DNA from 4 places in the Franconibacter pulveris genome. Region 4 is predicted to be linked to each of the others. Evidence: predicted binding sites of a transcription regulator. Region 4 holds the regulator's gene; each other region holds the start of a gene.
The links. The regulator PhoB, encoded in region 4, activates phosphate uptake and scavenging genes when phosphate is short. The targets are predictions, from matches to a motif close to CTGTCATAAAACTGNCNNAT.

Region 1 (3,765 bases), 1.9 Mb from region 4:
CGGCGTGGCTAAAATACGGCGACCGTTCCAGTCGAGATCCAGCTCCTGGTGAATGTGGCCGCACAGCAGGTTTTTCACCCGCGGAAAACGGCTCAGGACGTCATCAAGCGCAGGCGCATTGCGCAGGCTATGCTGATCGAGCCAGCTGCAGCCTGCGGGTAAGGGATGATGATGCAACAGCAGCAGCGTATGGCGCTCGGGGCATTCGCCAAGCTTACGCTCCAGCCATTCCAGTTGATATTCGCTAAGTTCACCATGAGGGACGCCGAACACCTGAGTGTCAAGCAGCACTATCTGCCACTGCTCACCCACCATTACCCGCTTTGCCGGAGAAATCCCCGCTTCCTGCAGCGCGCTATACATGGCAGGCTGAAAGTCGTGGTTACCGGGTAGCCAGACGCAGGGCGCAGCAATCGACGAGATGCCTGAAGCGAAATGCTGATAGGCCTCGGGCGAATGATCCTGCGCCAGGTCGCCGGTCGCGACGATAAGGTCGCATTGACGCTGCTGTTCATGGATAGCCGCCAGTACCGCCTGATAGCTCTCCCAGGTTTTAATGCCGAGCAGCGTTTCGTCTTTTCCGGCGAACAGGTGGGTATCGGTTATTTGTAAGATCCTGACGCTGGCCCCACCAGCAACAGGAAGGTTTAACAGGCTTTCCAAATGGTGTCCTTAGGTTTCACGACGCTAACAAACCGGAATCGCCATCGCTCCATGCGCTAAACAATAGCGCAACCAGTCAGCAAGAAACTGGTTAATTTGATGCTTTTCATCGCGCTGATGCAACTTTTTATTCGGATAATCATAACGCGCTTTAAAACGAAATATCTGCTGGCTTGAACACACTTCCGCCACCATGGCGTCATGATAAAGACGCACGGACATGGAAGGCAGGCTCCAGTAGCTTACCTTCGGCGCCGTTTGCTCGATTTCCACGAGGGTAGTGTAACGGGTAGATTCCAGGATAGTTAATCGGTATTGCGCGCTATTGACCTGATAGCTCACGGTTTCGCCCACCGCGTCGTTGCGAGGCAGCAGGCGGCGCAACTGAGCGAAGTTGGTTTCGCACAGGCGCATCATTTCAGGAAAGTCAGGCGTATAGCGCTTCATTTTCAGGTGTTCCACTCTTGTCTCAATGCTTCATGATGTAATTGCAGCCATTGCAAAGCGATGACCGAGGCTGCGTTATCGATTTTCCCCTCTTCAACCCAAAGGTATGCCTGCTCCCGACTTACCACATGAACCCGAATATCTTCGTTTTCATCAGCCAGACCGTGAATCCCTTTCGCGGTCGTGGCGTCCACTTCGCCTACCAGTAAGGAAAGGCGCTCGCTGGTGCCCCCGGGGCTTGCCAGATAACTCATGAATTTTTTCAACCGACCAACGGAGAGCCCCGCCTCTTCCACCGCTTCGCGGCGAGCTACCTCTTCGACGCTTTCGCCAGGCTCTATCATGCCAGCCACCAGCTCCAGCAGCCACGGAGTTTCGCTTGTATCATACGCGGCGATGCGGATCTGTTCGATCAACACCACCTCGTCGCGCACCGGGTCAAAGGGTAGCAGGACTGCGGCATGGCCGCGCTCAAAAATTTCACGTTTAATTTCGCCACTCATTTCGCCGTTGAAAAGGCGATGGCGGAAGCGGTAAAGATCAAGTGAAAAAAAGCCGCGATAGAGCGTTTCTCGTGCAATAATTTCTACATCGTTTTTGGCGAACGTAACGGCTGATTTGGTGGGTTTACTCATGACGTTTTCCACTCCTTTATAGTGGCGAATCTGGTAATTTCAAGCCAGTTTACCTGCTGCCTGTACGGGTATGTGATAGATTGATGAAATTTAAAGGCAGATGGCACGTTACGCCAAGCCGCACGGCGGGCTGACTCTGTTAGAATCGGCGATCATTTTTCGACTTCTGTCAGCGCTAACAATATTTTTGCTTCACAACAAGGAATGCAAATGAAGAAACTGCTCCCCATCCTTATCGGTCTGAGCCTGACGGGTTTCAGCGCCATGAGCCAGGCAGAGAACCTGTTGCAGGTTTATCAGCAGGCACGTTTAAGTAACCCGGATTTACGTCGATCCGCTGCTAACCGTGACGCCGCATTCGAAAAAATTAACGAAGCACGCAGCCCCTTGCTGCCGCAGTTAGGTCTTGGCGCCGATTACACCTACAATAACGGTTTTCGCGACAACGACGGCGTTAACTCCAATGTTACCAGCGGCTCATTGCAGCTGACCCAGACCATTTTCGATATGTCGAGATGGCGCGCGCTGACGCTGCAGGAAAAAACCGCCGGCGTTCAGGACGTCACTTATCAGACGGACCAGCAGACGCTGATCCTCAATACCGCTACCGCCTATTTTAACGTACTGAGCGCCATTGACGCCCTTTCTTACACGGAAGCGCAAAAACAGGCGGTCTACCGCCAGTTGGATCAGACCACCCAGCGCTTTAACGTAGGCCTGGTGGCCATCACCGACGTGCAGAACGCCCGTTCACAGTACGACACCGTGCTGGCGAACGAAGTCACCGCGCGCAACAACCTTGATAACGCAGTAGAACAGCTGCGCCAGGTGAGCGGCAACTACTATCCGCAGCTCGCATCGCTGAACATCGACAGCTTTAAAACTAACAAGCCAGACAACGTCAATGCGCTGCTGAAGGAAGCGGAAAACCGCAACCTGTCCTTACTGCAGGCGCGTCTGAGCCAGGATTTGGCGCGTGAGCAGATTCGCTATGCGGAAACCGGCCACCTGCCGACGCTGGGCTTAACCGCCTCCAGCAGCATTTCCGACACCTCTTACAGCGGCAGCGCGACACGCGGCAATAGCCTCAGCAGCTCAAGTTACGCAGATCGCAATATCGGCCAGAACTCGGTAGGGCTGAGCTTCAATCTGCCTATCTACAGCGGCGGCTCGGTCACCTCGCAGGTCAAGCAAGCGCAGTATAACTTCGTGAGCGCCAGCGAGCAGTTAGAAAGCGCGCACCGCAGCGTGATCCAGACCGTGCGTTCCTCCTGGAACAACGTCAACGCCTCCATCAGCAGCATTAGAGCTTACGAGCAGGCCGTGGTTTCCGCGCAAAGCTCTCTGGATGCCTCTGAAGCGGGTTACGCTGTGGGTACGCGCACCATCGTCGACGTGCTGGATGCCACCACCACGCTCTATAACGCGAAACAGCAGCTTTCCAGCGCGCGTTATAACTACCTGATTAACCAGCTTAATATTAAAGCTGCGCTCGGTACGCTGAACGAGCAGGATCTGGTTGCGCTGAACACGACGCTTGGCAAGCCAATCCCGACGTCGCCGGAAAGCGTAGCGCCGGAGAATCCGCAACAGGACGCGGCCGTAGATAGCTTCACGGCTAACGCTAATGCCGCCGCTAACGGTAACGATGCCGCGATGCCGGCAGCGCAGCCTGCCGCTTCGGTGCAGCCAGCCGCATCATCCCGCAGCTCTGGCGCCAACCCGTTCCGTCAGTAATCGCGCTTCAGGCGTGGTGCGCGCTGGCGCATCACGCCTTTACGTAAGGCAACGTAAAGATCCCCTGCCCTCGCGGCCCTCTGCTTTAATTTCAACCACTCATCCACTATCCTGAGCACCATAACTGTGCAATATCTTTGGGGCCAGGAAGAAAATAATGAAACGGACAAAACAGATAAATCACGCCATGTTCCGCAAAAGCTGGAACGCTCGTCATCTCACCCCTGTGGCCTTCGCGGTCACGGCGGTCTTCATGCTTGCCGGTTGCGAGAAAAGCGATGAA
Region 2 (3,765 bases), 2.1 Mb from region 4:
TGCGCGATATTGCGAGGGTGTTCTGTACCAACCAATTTATCAATATTTTCAAGTAGATTGCTGGTGCCATGAAAAACTAACGTTGCTCCGGCAAGCATTCCCAGTACATTCATGCTTCCAACGGAGCCTATAGCCATAGTTATACCGCCAGCTATCTGCAAACCACCAACAATCACTCCTATCCCACTAATGACATAACCCACTATTTTTTCATTTTTTTCATATAATTTGACCGCAGCAACTACATAAGCCTCCCCCGTCCTGAGCATTCTGTCTTGTATCTGGAGATTTTCGCGCTCGGCTTTGAGGTTTTTAATGCATTTATTACAAACGTTATCATCCTTAGCTTGCTTTATTCCGTTCAACTGCGCGTTGATAAAAGCCTTAGTTTCATCAAGGAATCGGATCCGTGTGAGCCCATCTTTCAGGTGAGTGCCTGCTACTTGCGTAGCAATATTCCAGAGAGAATTAGCATCGATCTGCGCCATAGCAAGGTAATAACTAGTAAACCTGTACTGATTAAGATATATATCCATTATCTTTCTCTCCTTAAAATATAAACTTGATATTTTCTAATTATAACTTAAACGTACTATAAGAATGACATTAACGCCTTCATACCTTACTTATAGTAAGAGTGTTTTCCTCAACACCAACCGGTAATCCACCACCTCGCCTTTCTTCTCCAGCTCAATCACCTGATACCCATTTTTTACCAGCATCATCAGCATGGCCGGGAAACTATTGCGCGTCTTTACCGATATGCTTTTATAACCTTTCTCTTTTGCCCACTTTTCCTGTGCTTCCAGCAATGCCTGCGCGACCCCGTCTCGTCTGTACTTCGGCAGCACACCGCCAAGCCAGCTATAGAAAGTGTCTTTATCCAGTGCATAGCCGAGCTTAAAACCTGCTGGTTTTTCGCCAACATAAGCAATCAGCGCGCAGGCAGCAGAAGCACCAATGCGCTGTTGCAGCGCCGCGTTATCTACGGGCAATGTGAATTCCGGGATGCGATGATAGAGGCTAACAATCTCATCAAGCGTGGCGTGGCTAATAGTGACTGGCATGATCTTCATCCGTGGCGCTGAAAAAGACAATTCTAAGCATTAACGCCAGAATAAGGCACCCCTGATTCTGGCAGTTAATATTCATCATTATTTAACTTGATGAAATACGCGCGACCATTGGCAATTTCGAAACCTACCGTCACGCTGCGATTGGTAAACTTGTCCCCTCCATCCAGCCCATTCGGCGACAGGACATAATCCGCAATATACTGCCTGCCGTTCTCGAACTTATAAAAAGAGGGAGGCACACATAACTGGCCATCTGTGACTTTTAGCGGAGGCTTATCACTAAAAAAAACCCGCTCTTTCATCGGCGTTTCTCTTGGGTTAATAGCGATAAAAACAGGTTGATAATTTTTTGGGTTCGCTACAAAGAAACATACCTCTTCACCTTTCATACTCACGCTGGTCGATTCAGAAGGCACCATAATATCGCCGTAACCAGGGCAACCGGTAAGCGCAAAAGGTAATATAAACATTAACGCGTTACGGAATAATTTACTGCCTGTCATTCTCTGCTCCCTTAAATAATTCACTGTTCCTTTAACGATCATATCGCATTAAATAATGTCAAAATTCACGTCTGTCTTTATACCCCTTATTTTTCTGTCTTCATAATGTTTTCACAGGTGATGCTGCTCTCAGTTCATCCTCTGCTTCGCAGCCCCACTTGTTATAAAAGTGTAACAATCCATCCCTACACTGGCTTGCGTTCTTCGAATGCCCCTCTGGCAGCACATGACAGGAAGCCACTATGAGCAGACCATTAATCAAAAAAGAACACAGTGAAGAGATCAGCAACCGCAGCAGCAACCCGGTGTTCTCGGACGTTGCCGACGCCTTTCTTTCCCGCCGCCGCTTTTTACAGCTCGGCGTGGTGGCGGGCGCCGCCGTCTCCTTCCCTCTGTTGCTGAAGTCTGAAAACGCCCTGGCCGCCAGCGGCGCCAGCCCGTCAAAACTCGCGAAAGCGGTATCGCTGGGCTTTACCAGCATCCCGGTCTCTTCAGAAGACACCGTTATCGTCCCAGAAGGGTACATTGCGCGTCCGTTCTACCGCTGGGGCGACGCGGTGGGCCTTAAAGGCAACCTGCCTGCGTTTAAAAAAGATGGCAGCAACACCACCGAGGAGCAGGCCGCGCAGGCGGGCATGCATCACGACGGCATGGCGTGGTTCAGCCTGCCGCAGGGCGGTGAAAGCGCCGAACACGGCCTGCTGGCGATGAACCATGAATACATCGACAACGGCATGCTGTTCAAAGACGGCGTGGCGAACTGGAGCGCCGACAAAGCGCGCAAAGGCCAGAACGCCATGGGCGTGTCGGTTATCGAAGTGAAGAAAAACGGCCAGCAGTGGGAAGTGGTGCGCCCCTCCTCGTTCGCCCGCCGTATTACCGTCAACACCCCGATGCAGCTAAGCGGCCCGGCCCGCCACAACGACCTGATGAAAACCGCCGCCGACAGCAAAGGCGAAGTGGTGCTCGGCACCATGCAGAACTGCGCCAACGGCCACACGCCGTGGGGCACCTACCTCACCTGTGAGGAGAACTGGTCCGATATTTTTGTGAAAAAAGGCGAGATGAACGCGCTGGAAAAACGCTACGGCATCAGCGACAGCGACGACTCATACCGCTGGAACGAAGTGGATGAGCGCTTCAGCGTCGACAAAACGCCGAACGAGCCGAACCGCTTCGGCTGGGTAGTGGAGATAGACCCGTATAACCCGAACTCCACGCCGCGCAAGCACACCGCGCTGGGCCGCATCAAGCATGAAGGCGCGGCAGTAACCATCGCGCCGGATAACCGCGTGGTGGTCTATATGGGCGACGACCAGAAGTTCGAATACATCTATAAGTTCGTGTCGGACAAAAAATATGACCCGGCGAACCGCGACGCAAACCTGTCGCTGCTGGAGTCCGGCACGCTGTACGTGGCGAAGTTTAACGACGACGGCAGCGGCGTATGGCTGCCGCTGGTGCACGGCGAGGGCGGCCTCGACAGCAGCAACGGCTTCGCCAACCAGGGCGACCTGCTTATCAAAACCCGCATGGCGGCGGACGTGGTGGGCGCCACGAAGATGGACCGCCCGGAGTGGATAGCCGTGGACCCGCACGCCGCCGGCAGCGTCTACTGCACGCTGACCAACAACAGCGACCGCGGCAAAGAGGGCAAAGCGCCGGTCGATGCCGCCAACCCGCGCGCCAACAACGTCTTCGGCCACATCATGCACTGGGTAGAAGAGAACAGCGACCCGGCCGCGCCGCGCTTTAGGTGGGACATCCTGGTGATGGCGGGCCGCACCGACGGCGAGGACGAAAAAGCGAAAGGCTCGATGAAAGGCGCGGCGTTCGGCAGCCCTGACGGCCTCTCCTTCGACCCGCGCGGCGTGCTCTGGATCCAGACCGACGTCTCCTCCAGCACCATCAACAAAAAAGCGTACGAAGGGATGGGCAACAACCAGATGGTGGCGACCATTCCCGGCACCAACGAGTACCGCCGTTTCCTGACCGGCCCACGCGGCTGCGAAATCACCGGCATCGCCTTTACGCCGGATAACCGCACGCTGTTTATCAATATCCAGCACCCGGGCGAAGGCGGCGACGATCTCACCGACCCGGCGAACCCAACGGCGGTCTCCAGCTGGCCGGATGGCGATAAGACGGGCCGCCCGCGCTCCTCAACCGTGGTCATCACCAAAGCC
Region 3 (3,765 bases), 1.9 Mb from region 4:
ATATGAGTATCTGAAAGATGGCAAAGCCCAGCTTAAAGGATATCGCGCGGTACGTACCGTCGAGGTGACGCTGCGCCAGCTCGACAAGCTTAACGATCTGCTGGACGGCGCGCTGAAAGCGGGGCTTAACGAAATTCGCTCCGTATCGCTCGGCGTTGCGCATCCGGAAGAGTATAAAGACAAGGCGCGCAAAGCCGCTATCGATGACGCCGTACGCCAGGCGCAGCAGCTGGCCAGCGGCTTTAAGCGTAACCTGGGGCCGGTTTACAGCGTGCGTTATCACGTGTCGAACTACCAGCCGGGCCCGATGGTGCGGATGATGAAAGCCGAAGCCGCCGCGCCGGTGAGCGCTCAGGATACTTACGATCAGCAGACCATTCAGTTTGACGATCAGGTCGACGTGGTGTTTGAACTGCAGCCGGAGCAGGCGCAGCGCGAATCCGCTCCAGCTTCGCTTAATAGCGCGCCGGGGCAGAACGCCGCGCCAGCCGCGAACGGCGCTACCGCGAAGTAAAGAAAAACCCGCCAGCCGGCGGGTTTTTTTATTCCTGTCTTAATACCTTATGACCATATTCCAGCAGCGCGTCGGTGACGTTGCGCATCATGCGGCTTTCCGGCGCAAAGCGGTGCCAGTAAAGCATCCGGCGCTGGCAAAGGCCTGGCGTGAGGTCGATTAGCTCGCCGCTTTGCAGCTCTTTTTCAATCTGCAAATGCGGGATCATGCAGCAGGTGGTGCCCTGGCGGGCGAGCTGTACAAAGGCTTCCGATGAGTTGACGATATGGCATGGCACGCTGCCCGGCGGCAGGTCGAAGTTTTGCTGCAGGAAGGCCTGATGCATATCGTCGAGATGGTCGAACGCCACCGCAGGCGCTTTTAACAGCGAAGCGCGGGTGACGCCGTTGGGAAAGTAGCGTTCGGCAAACGCCTTCGAGGCGACAAACAGGTAGTCGAGCGCGCCGAGCTTATCCACGAGACAGCTTGGCAGCGCCTGCGGCTGGATACTTACCGCGCCCACCACTTCGCCCCGGCGTAAACGCTCCTGCGTGCGGGTTTCATCCTCCACTTGCAGGTTAAGACGAATAGGGGAATCGACCAGTACCGGCGCAAGCGCAGGCAGCAGCCAGGTAGCCAGACTGTCGGCGTTGACCGCCAGCGACAGCAGAAGCGGAGTCGCGCCCGTCTGTTCGTCGCCGAGCCATTCATCCTCCAGCAACTCCACCTGACGCAGCAACGCCAGCAGCTTCTGGCCCTGTTCGGTAGGGCGCGGCGGCACGGTGCGAACCAGCAAAGGCTGGCCAAACATGTTTTCCAGTTGCTTGATGCGTTGCGACACGGCGGACTGGGTGATACACAGCTTTTGCGCGGCGCGCTCAAACCCGCGTTCACGAATGACCGCATCCAGCGCCTGTAGTGTCCTGTAGTCCGGGCGTTTCATCTTTTTGGCATGCTCCTGAATCGTAATGTTTCGCACTATGACATAAATTTTTGCCAGGCACAGGCAGAAACCGCAATCATCGGAGCAGTATGCCTGACGGAAGGAGTCTTTTTCAGCGAGCCTGTTCTATAATGCGCCACAGTTTTCACACACAGGCAAAAGATCATGACGCAGGATGAACTGAAAAAAGCAGTGGGCTGGGCCGCGCTTCAGTATGTGCAGCCGGGAACGATTGTCGGCGTGGGCACCGGCTCCACGGCGGCGCATTTTATCGACGCGCTCGGCACCATCAAAAATCAGATTGATGGCGCGGTATCAAGCTCGGACGCTTCCACCGCCAAACTGAAAAGTCTCGGCATTCACGTTTACGATCTCAACGAGGTGGATTCGCTCGGCATTTATGTCGACGGCGCGGATGAGATAAACGGCCAGATGCAAATGATTAAAGGCGGCGGCGCGGCGCTGACGCGTGAAAAAATCATCGCCTCGGTGGCGGAAAAGTTCATCTGCATCGCCGATGCGTCAAAGCAGGTCGATATCCTCGGCAACTTCCCGCTGCCGGTTGAGGTTATTCCGATGGCGCGAAGCGCAGTAGCCCGTCAGCTGGTGAAGCTGGGCGGCCGTCCGGAATACCGCCAGGGCGTAGTGACCGATAACGGCAACGTCATTCTGGATGTCCACGGCCTTTCCATCATGGAACCCATTGCGCTGGAAAATGCGATTAACGCGATTCCCGGCGTCGTCACCGTGGGGCTTTTTGCTAACCGCGGCGCGGACGTTGCGCTTATCGGCACGTCGGAAGGCGTCAAGACCATCGTGAAATGATCTGACCGGGGCGCCCGCGCGCCCCGCCAGGGTAAAAAAATCTTAACCGCGAAATTTGGTGACATATGTCACATTTGTCGTCTCCGCTTTTCCATTTCTGCCGTCATATTTCTGCCACACAATATTTTCTTCTGCCTTTCAGCGCTGCGTGACTTTTCTTCAGGACGCCGACGCAAACGTTCATATTGCCGGACCCGCAAATTTTGATATGTTGGCAGAAGGCTGACTTATTGCTCAGTACACAATCTGATAAGACAAGACAGGGTCGGGAAATGGCAAAAGTATCACTGGAGAAAGACAAAATTAAATTCTTGCTGGTGGAAGGCGTGCACCAGAAAGCCATCGATAGCCTGCGTGCAGCGGGTTATACCAATATCGAATACCACAAAGGCGCGCTGGACAGCGATGCGCTGAAAGAGTCGATCCGTGACGCTCACTTTATTGGCCTGCGATCCCGTACCCATCTGACCGAAGAGATTTTCGCCGCAGCGGAAAAACTGGTGGCGGTAGGTTGCTTCTGCATCGGCACCAACCAGGTTGACCTGAACGCGGCGGCGAAACGCGGCATTCCGGTCTTTAACGCGCCGTTCTCCAATACCCGTTCCGTAGCGGAACTGGTGATCGGCGAGCTGCTGCTGCTGCTGCGCGGCATTCCGGAAGCGAACGCCAAAGCGCACCGCGGCATCTGGAGCAAACAGGCGGCGGGCTCTTATGAAGCGCGCGGCAAAAAGCTCGGCATCATCGGCTACGGCCACATCGGCACCCAGTTGGGCATCCTGGCGGAAGCGCTGGGCATGCATGTTTATTTCTACGACATAGAAAGCAAACTGCCGCTTGGCAACGCCACGCAGGTTCAGCATCTTTCCGATCTGCTGAACATGAGCGATGTGGTCAGCCTGCACGTGCCGGAAAACGCCTCAACGAAAAATATGATTGGCGCCGAACAGCTCTCGTTGATGAAGCCGGGCGCGCTGCTGATCAACGCCGCGCGCGGCACCGTGGTTGATATCCCGGCGCTCTGTGACGCGCTGTCGCGCAAACACCTCGCGGGCGCGGCGATTGATGTCTTCCCGACGGAGCCTGCCACTAACAGCGATCCGTTCAACTCTCCTCTGTGCGAATTCGATAACGTTATTCTGACGCCGCACATCGGCGGCTCCACGCAAGAAGCGCAGGAGAACATCGGTCTCGAAGTCGCGGGCAAGCTGGTGAAATACTCCGACAATGGTTCGACGCTCTCTGCCGTTAACTTCCCGGAAGTTTCGCTGCCGCTGCACGGCGGCACGGTAAGCCGCCTGCTGCATATTCACGAAAACCGTCCTGGCGTGCTGACCGCTATCAACCAGATCTTCGCCGAGCAGGGCATTAACATTGCCGCGCAGTTCCTGCAAACCACGCCGCAGATGGGTTATGTGGTTATCGACATTGATGCCGAAGAAGATGTGGCGAACAAAGCGCTGCAAAGCATGAAGGCGATTGCAGGCACCATTCGCGCTCGTCTGCT
Region 4 (3,765 bases):
CGAAGTAGATAAGGCTGTAGATGAACAGCGGCAGCGCGCCGTCACCGGTCAGCGGGGCGATGCCCACTTCAAAAGAGACGGTGGCGGTGCGCGGCGTGGCGAACAGCGGGCCGACGGCCAGATAGGCGACGGTGGCGAGCAGAATGCCCGCGCCGCGGCCAATCGGGGTGCTGAGGCTGTCGATGCCGCCGCCTACGCGGGCGAGCGCCACCACGGTCAGCACCGGCAGGCCCACTGCGGTAATCAAAAAGCCCAGCGCGGCGGTCCAGACGTGTTCACCCGCCTGCAACCCCACCATGGGAGGGAAAATGATATTGCCCGCGCCAACGAATAACGCAAAGGTCATAAAGCCCAGAGCGATAATGTCGCGCGTTGTTAACTTGTGGGTCATAAGATTTACTGCCTGTGGATGTGGTGTTGAAATCGTTGAAATTATTACGTTCGCCGCATGACGAAACGCGGCCATTTCAGACAAAAGACAGCGGGATATGCTTCCCGATTGCGTTGGCGAAGAATTGTTTTTCGATTAACCACGCAAATTCAGTCGGTCTGCCAACGGCAGGGGCGCAATTTAAACGCTTATAACGTTTGAAGGCAATACGGGATCGCAAAACCAGACCATTATTCTGCATGAGTCATTACACGCAGTGGGAAACGCTAAGATATAAAAATAGCACCACCTTTTCGTGCGAACAAAAAATAATCAACAGAGTAAATGCGGTATAAGAAAACGTAATGGAAGGAAAAAAGGCCAGTCAGGCTGGCCTTTGGCAAGCGGCGTTTACAGTACGAAGGAAATTACTCAGCGAGCGCTTTCTCTTTGGCAATCAGCCTTTCGGGCAACAGAAAGGAAAAACGGGCGCCTTTGCCGGGCGCGCTGTCGATTTCAAGCCGCGCGTCGTGGTGGCTGATGGCGTGCTTGACTATCGCAAGCCCAAGACCGCTGCCGCCTGTCTGGCGCGACCGAGCCTTATCAACGCGGTAGAAACGCTCCGTCAGACGCGGAATATGCTCCGCCGCGATGCCCGGCCCGTCATCCTCCACGCTAAACAGCGCGCCGTGCGGCGCACGCTGCCAGCGCACGGTAATATGCGTGCCTTCCGGCGTATGGTTCACGGCGTTATAGACCAGGTTCGACATCGCGCTGCGCAGTTGTTCTTCATTGCCCAGCACCTTAAGCGTGGCGTCAACATCGAAAGTCAGCGCATGCCGCTGCTGGCTGAGGGTTGCCGCCTCGCGCTCCACCACGCGCAGCATCATCGGCACGTCGATTTTTTCATTCAACTGCAGCGTGGGCGACGCTTCAATTTTTGACAGCGTCAGCAGCTGTTTCACCAGCCCTTCCATACGGGACGTTTGCTCGCGCATGGTATGCAGCGCTTTGTCCCGCAGCGGCCCTTCCAGCGTCTGCTCCTGCATCATCTCCAGGTAGCCCTGCAATACCGTCAACGGCGTGCGCAATTCATGGCTGACGTTAGCGAAGAAGTTACGCCGCGCGCCTTCGAGCTGGTGCATCTGCGTCACGTCGCGTGCCACCATCAGCCACTGCTGTTCGCTGTAGGGCATCACGCGAAACTCAAGATGGCGACCGTTGTTCAGCACCAGGTTAAGCGGACGAGTGAAGTTTTTTTCGCGCAGGTAGCGGGTGAACTCCGGGTAGCGCAGCAGGTTGAGGATATTCTGGCCGTTGTCGTCCGGCCAGCGCAGGTTAAGGAGCTGCTGCGCCAGGCCGTTGCACCAGAAGATAGTGCCCTCTTCAGTGGTCAGGATCACCGCATCGGGCAGCGACTCGGCGCCGCTGCGAAAGCGCTTGATAAGATTGCCCAGCTCCCGGCGGCGCTTTTTATTGCGCAACTGCATCTGGTGCAGCCCGTACAGCAGCGGCTCCCAACTTCCTCTTCCCGGCGGCGGCGTCATGCTGCGATCGACCCATAACCACCAGGAGAGGCGCAGCAGGTTCCAGTAATGCCAGATAAGCAGCCCGGTCACCGCCGCCAGTAAAAACCAGGCCACATGGCCGAAAAACGCCCCGAGGATCAGCGCCGGGAGACAACACAACACCAGCTCCAGAGCCAGCCTTTTCCATGACAGCCGTTCGAGCACGGTCACACTCCAGGTTATGAGTTAAAAACGGGTTGAGAAACGATACCCCGTACCGCGCACCGTCTGCACCATTCTGTCATGCCCGCTGTGCTCCAGCGCCTTGCGCAGGCGGCGGATATGCACATCCACCGTACGATCTTCGACATACACATTGGTACCCCAGACATGATTCAGCAGCTGCTCGCGGCTGTAAACACGCTCCGGGTGCGTCATAAAGAAGTGTAATAGCTTAAATTCGGTCGGCCCCATGTCCAGCGGATTTTCGCCGGTCATGACGCGGTGAGAGGTCGGGTCCAGGCTCAGGCCCTGCATCTCGATAACCTCTTCCACCGCCATAGGCGAGATGCGGCGCATAACGGCTTTGATGCGCGCCACCAGCTCTTTTGGCGAGAACGGCTTGGTGATGTAGTCGTCCGCGCCGGTCTCCAGCCCGCGTACGCGGTCCTCTTCTTCACCGCGCGCGGTCAGCATCATCACCGGGATATCGCGGGTCATCGCTTCGCGCTTGAGGTGCTTGATAAACTGAATGCCCGAACCGCCGGGCAGCATCCAGTCGAGCAGGACCAGATCGGGCCAGGGCTCGTTGAGCTGGTTTACCGCACTGTCATAATCTTCAGCTTCAACGGGCTGGAAGCCGTTTTGCTCGAGCACAAAACAGACCATTTCACGAATCGGTGCTTCATCTTCTACGACCAGAATACGTCTCGCCATAATTAGCCCTGTAATATAAAGTCAACATTATCCAATGCGGCGCCATTATGCGTCAGATTTATGACAGATTTATGAAAAGATGACCGTCTGATGACTCCCTCTGCGGCATTTATGACACCCGTCCGGCAAGCCGTTCAGGACACCAGCCCGCCTGCTTGTTTATAATCACCCTCTCGCTTTTTCGCCACAGGGAAATCTATGCGCATCCTCCACACTTCCGACTGGCATCTTGGTCAGAATTTTTATACCAAAAGCCGCGCCGCCGAGCATCAGGCCTTTCTCGACTGGCTGCTGGAGGCCGCGGTGGAACATCAGGCAGACGCCATCATCGTGGCGGGGGATATTTTCGACACCGGCTCGCCGCCAAGCTACGCGCGCGAGCTTTATAACCGCTTCGTGGTGAAGCTGCAGGCCACGCAGTGTCAGCTGATTGTGCTGGCGGGAAACCATGACTCGGTGGCGACGTTAAATGAATCCCGCGAGTTGCTCGCCTGCCTTAACACCCGCGTGATCGCCAGCGCCCAGCAGGATCCGGCAAGCCAGGCGATTGTCCTCAACCGTCGCGACGGCGCGCCCGGCGCGGTGCTCTGCCCTATTCCGTTTCTGCGCCCGCGCGATATCCTGCGCAGCCGCGGCGGCCAGTCCGGCAGTGAAAAACAGCAGCAGCTGCTGGAGGCTATCACGCAGCATTACGAACAGTGCTACAACGCCGCCTGCGCCCTGCGCGGCGAACAAGCGCTGCCCATCATCGCCACCGGCCACCTCACCACGGTGGGCGTGACCAAAAGCGACGCGGTGCGCGATATCTACATCGGCACGCTGGACGCTTTTCCCGCTCACCTCTTCCCGGCGGCGGATTACATCGCGCTCGGCCACATTCACCGCGCCCAGAAAGTGGCGGCAAGCGACCATATTCGCTACAGCGGCTCGCCCATCGCCCTGAGCTTTGAT

Region 1: nudF (ADP-ribose diphosphatase) is a predicted target of PhoB. The motif match lies at 1,816-1,835, and genes of this name have one in related genera.
Region 2: ACU4F7_RS17245 (PhoX family protein) is a predicted target of PhoB. The motif match lies at 1,738-1,757, and genes of this name have one in related genera.
Region 3: serA (phosphoglycerate dehydrogenase) is a predicted target of PhoB. The motif match lies at 2,362-2,381, and genes of this name have one in related genera.

Annotation. Positions count from the first base shown of each region.
Region 1 covers NZ_CM165555.1:3,878,539-3,882,303, forward strand. The annotation lists gene cpdA (3',5'-cyclic-AMP phosphodiesterase) at 1-663, opposite strand, end outside; gene ACU4F7_RS18280 (DUF1249 family protein) at 688-1,110, opposite strand; gene nudF (ADP-ribose diphosphatase) at 1,113-1,745, opposite strand; gene tolC (outer membrane channel protein TolC) at 1,956-3,482, shown strand; gene ACU4F7_RS18295 (DUF1190 family protein) at 3,640-3,765, shown strand, end outside.
Region 2 covers NZ_CM165555.1:3,660,009-3,663,773, forward strand. The annotation lists gene ACU4F7_RS17230 (DUF4225 domain-containing protein) at 1-536, opposite strand, end outside; gene ACU4F7_RS17235 (GNAT family N-acetyltransferase) at 627-1,067, opposite strand; gene ACU4F7_RS17240 (putative T6SS immunity periplasmic lipoprotein) at 1,142-1,579, opposite strand; gene ACU4F7_RS17245 (PhoX family protein) at 1,822-3,765, shown strand, end outside.
Region 3 covers NZ_CM165555.1:3,836,391-3,840,155, reverse strand. The annotation lists gene ACU4F7_RS18080 (oxidative stress defense protein) at 1-514, shown strand, start outside; gene argP (DNA-binding transcriptional regulator ArgP) at 543-1,436, opposite strand; gene rpiA (ribose-5-phosphate isomerase RpiA) at 1,602-2,261, shown strand; gene serA (phosphoglycerate dehydrogenase) at 2,534-3,765, shown strand, end outside.
Region 4 covers NZ_CM165555.1:1,097,412-1,101,176, reverse strand. The annotation lists gene brnQ (branched-chain amino acid transporter carrier protein BrnQ) at 1-391, opposite strand, end outside; gene phoR (phosphate regulon sensor histidine kinase PhoR) at 799-2,103, opposite strand; gene phoB (phosphate response regulator transcription factor PhoB) at 2,125-2,814, opposite strand; gene sbcD (exonuclease subunit SbcD) at 3,013-3,765, shown strand, end outside.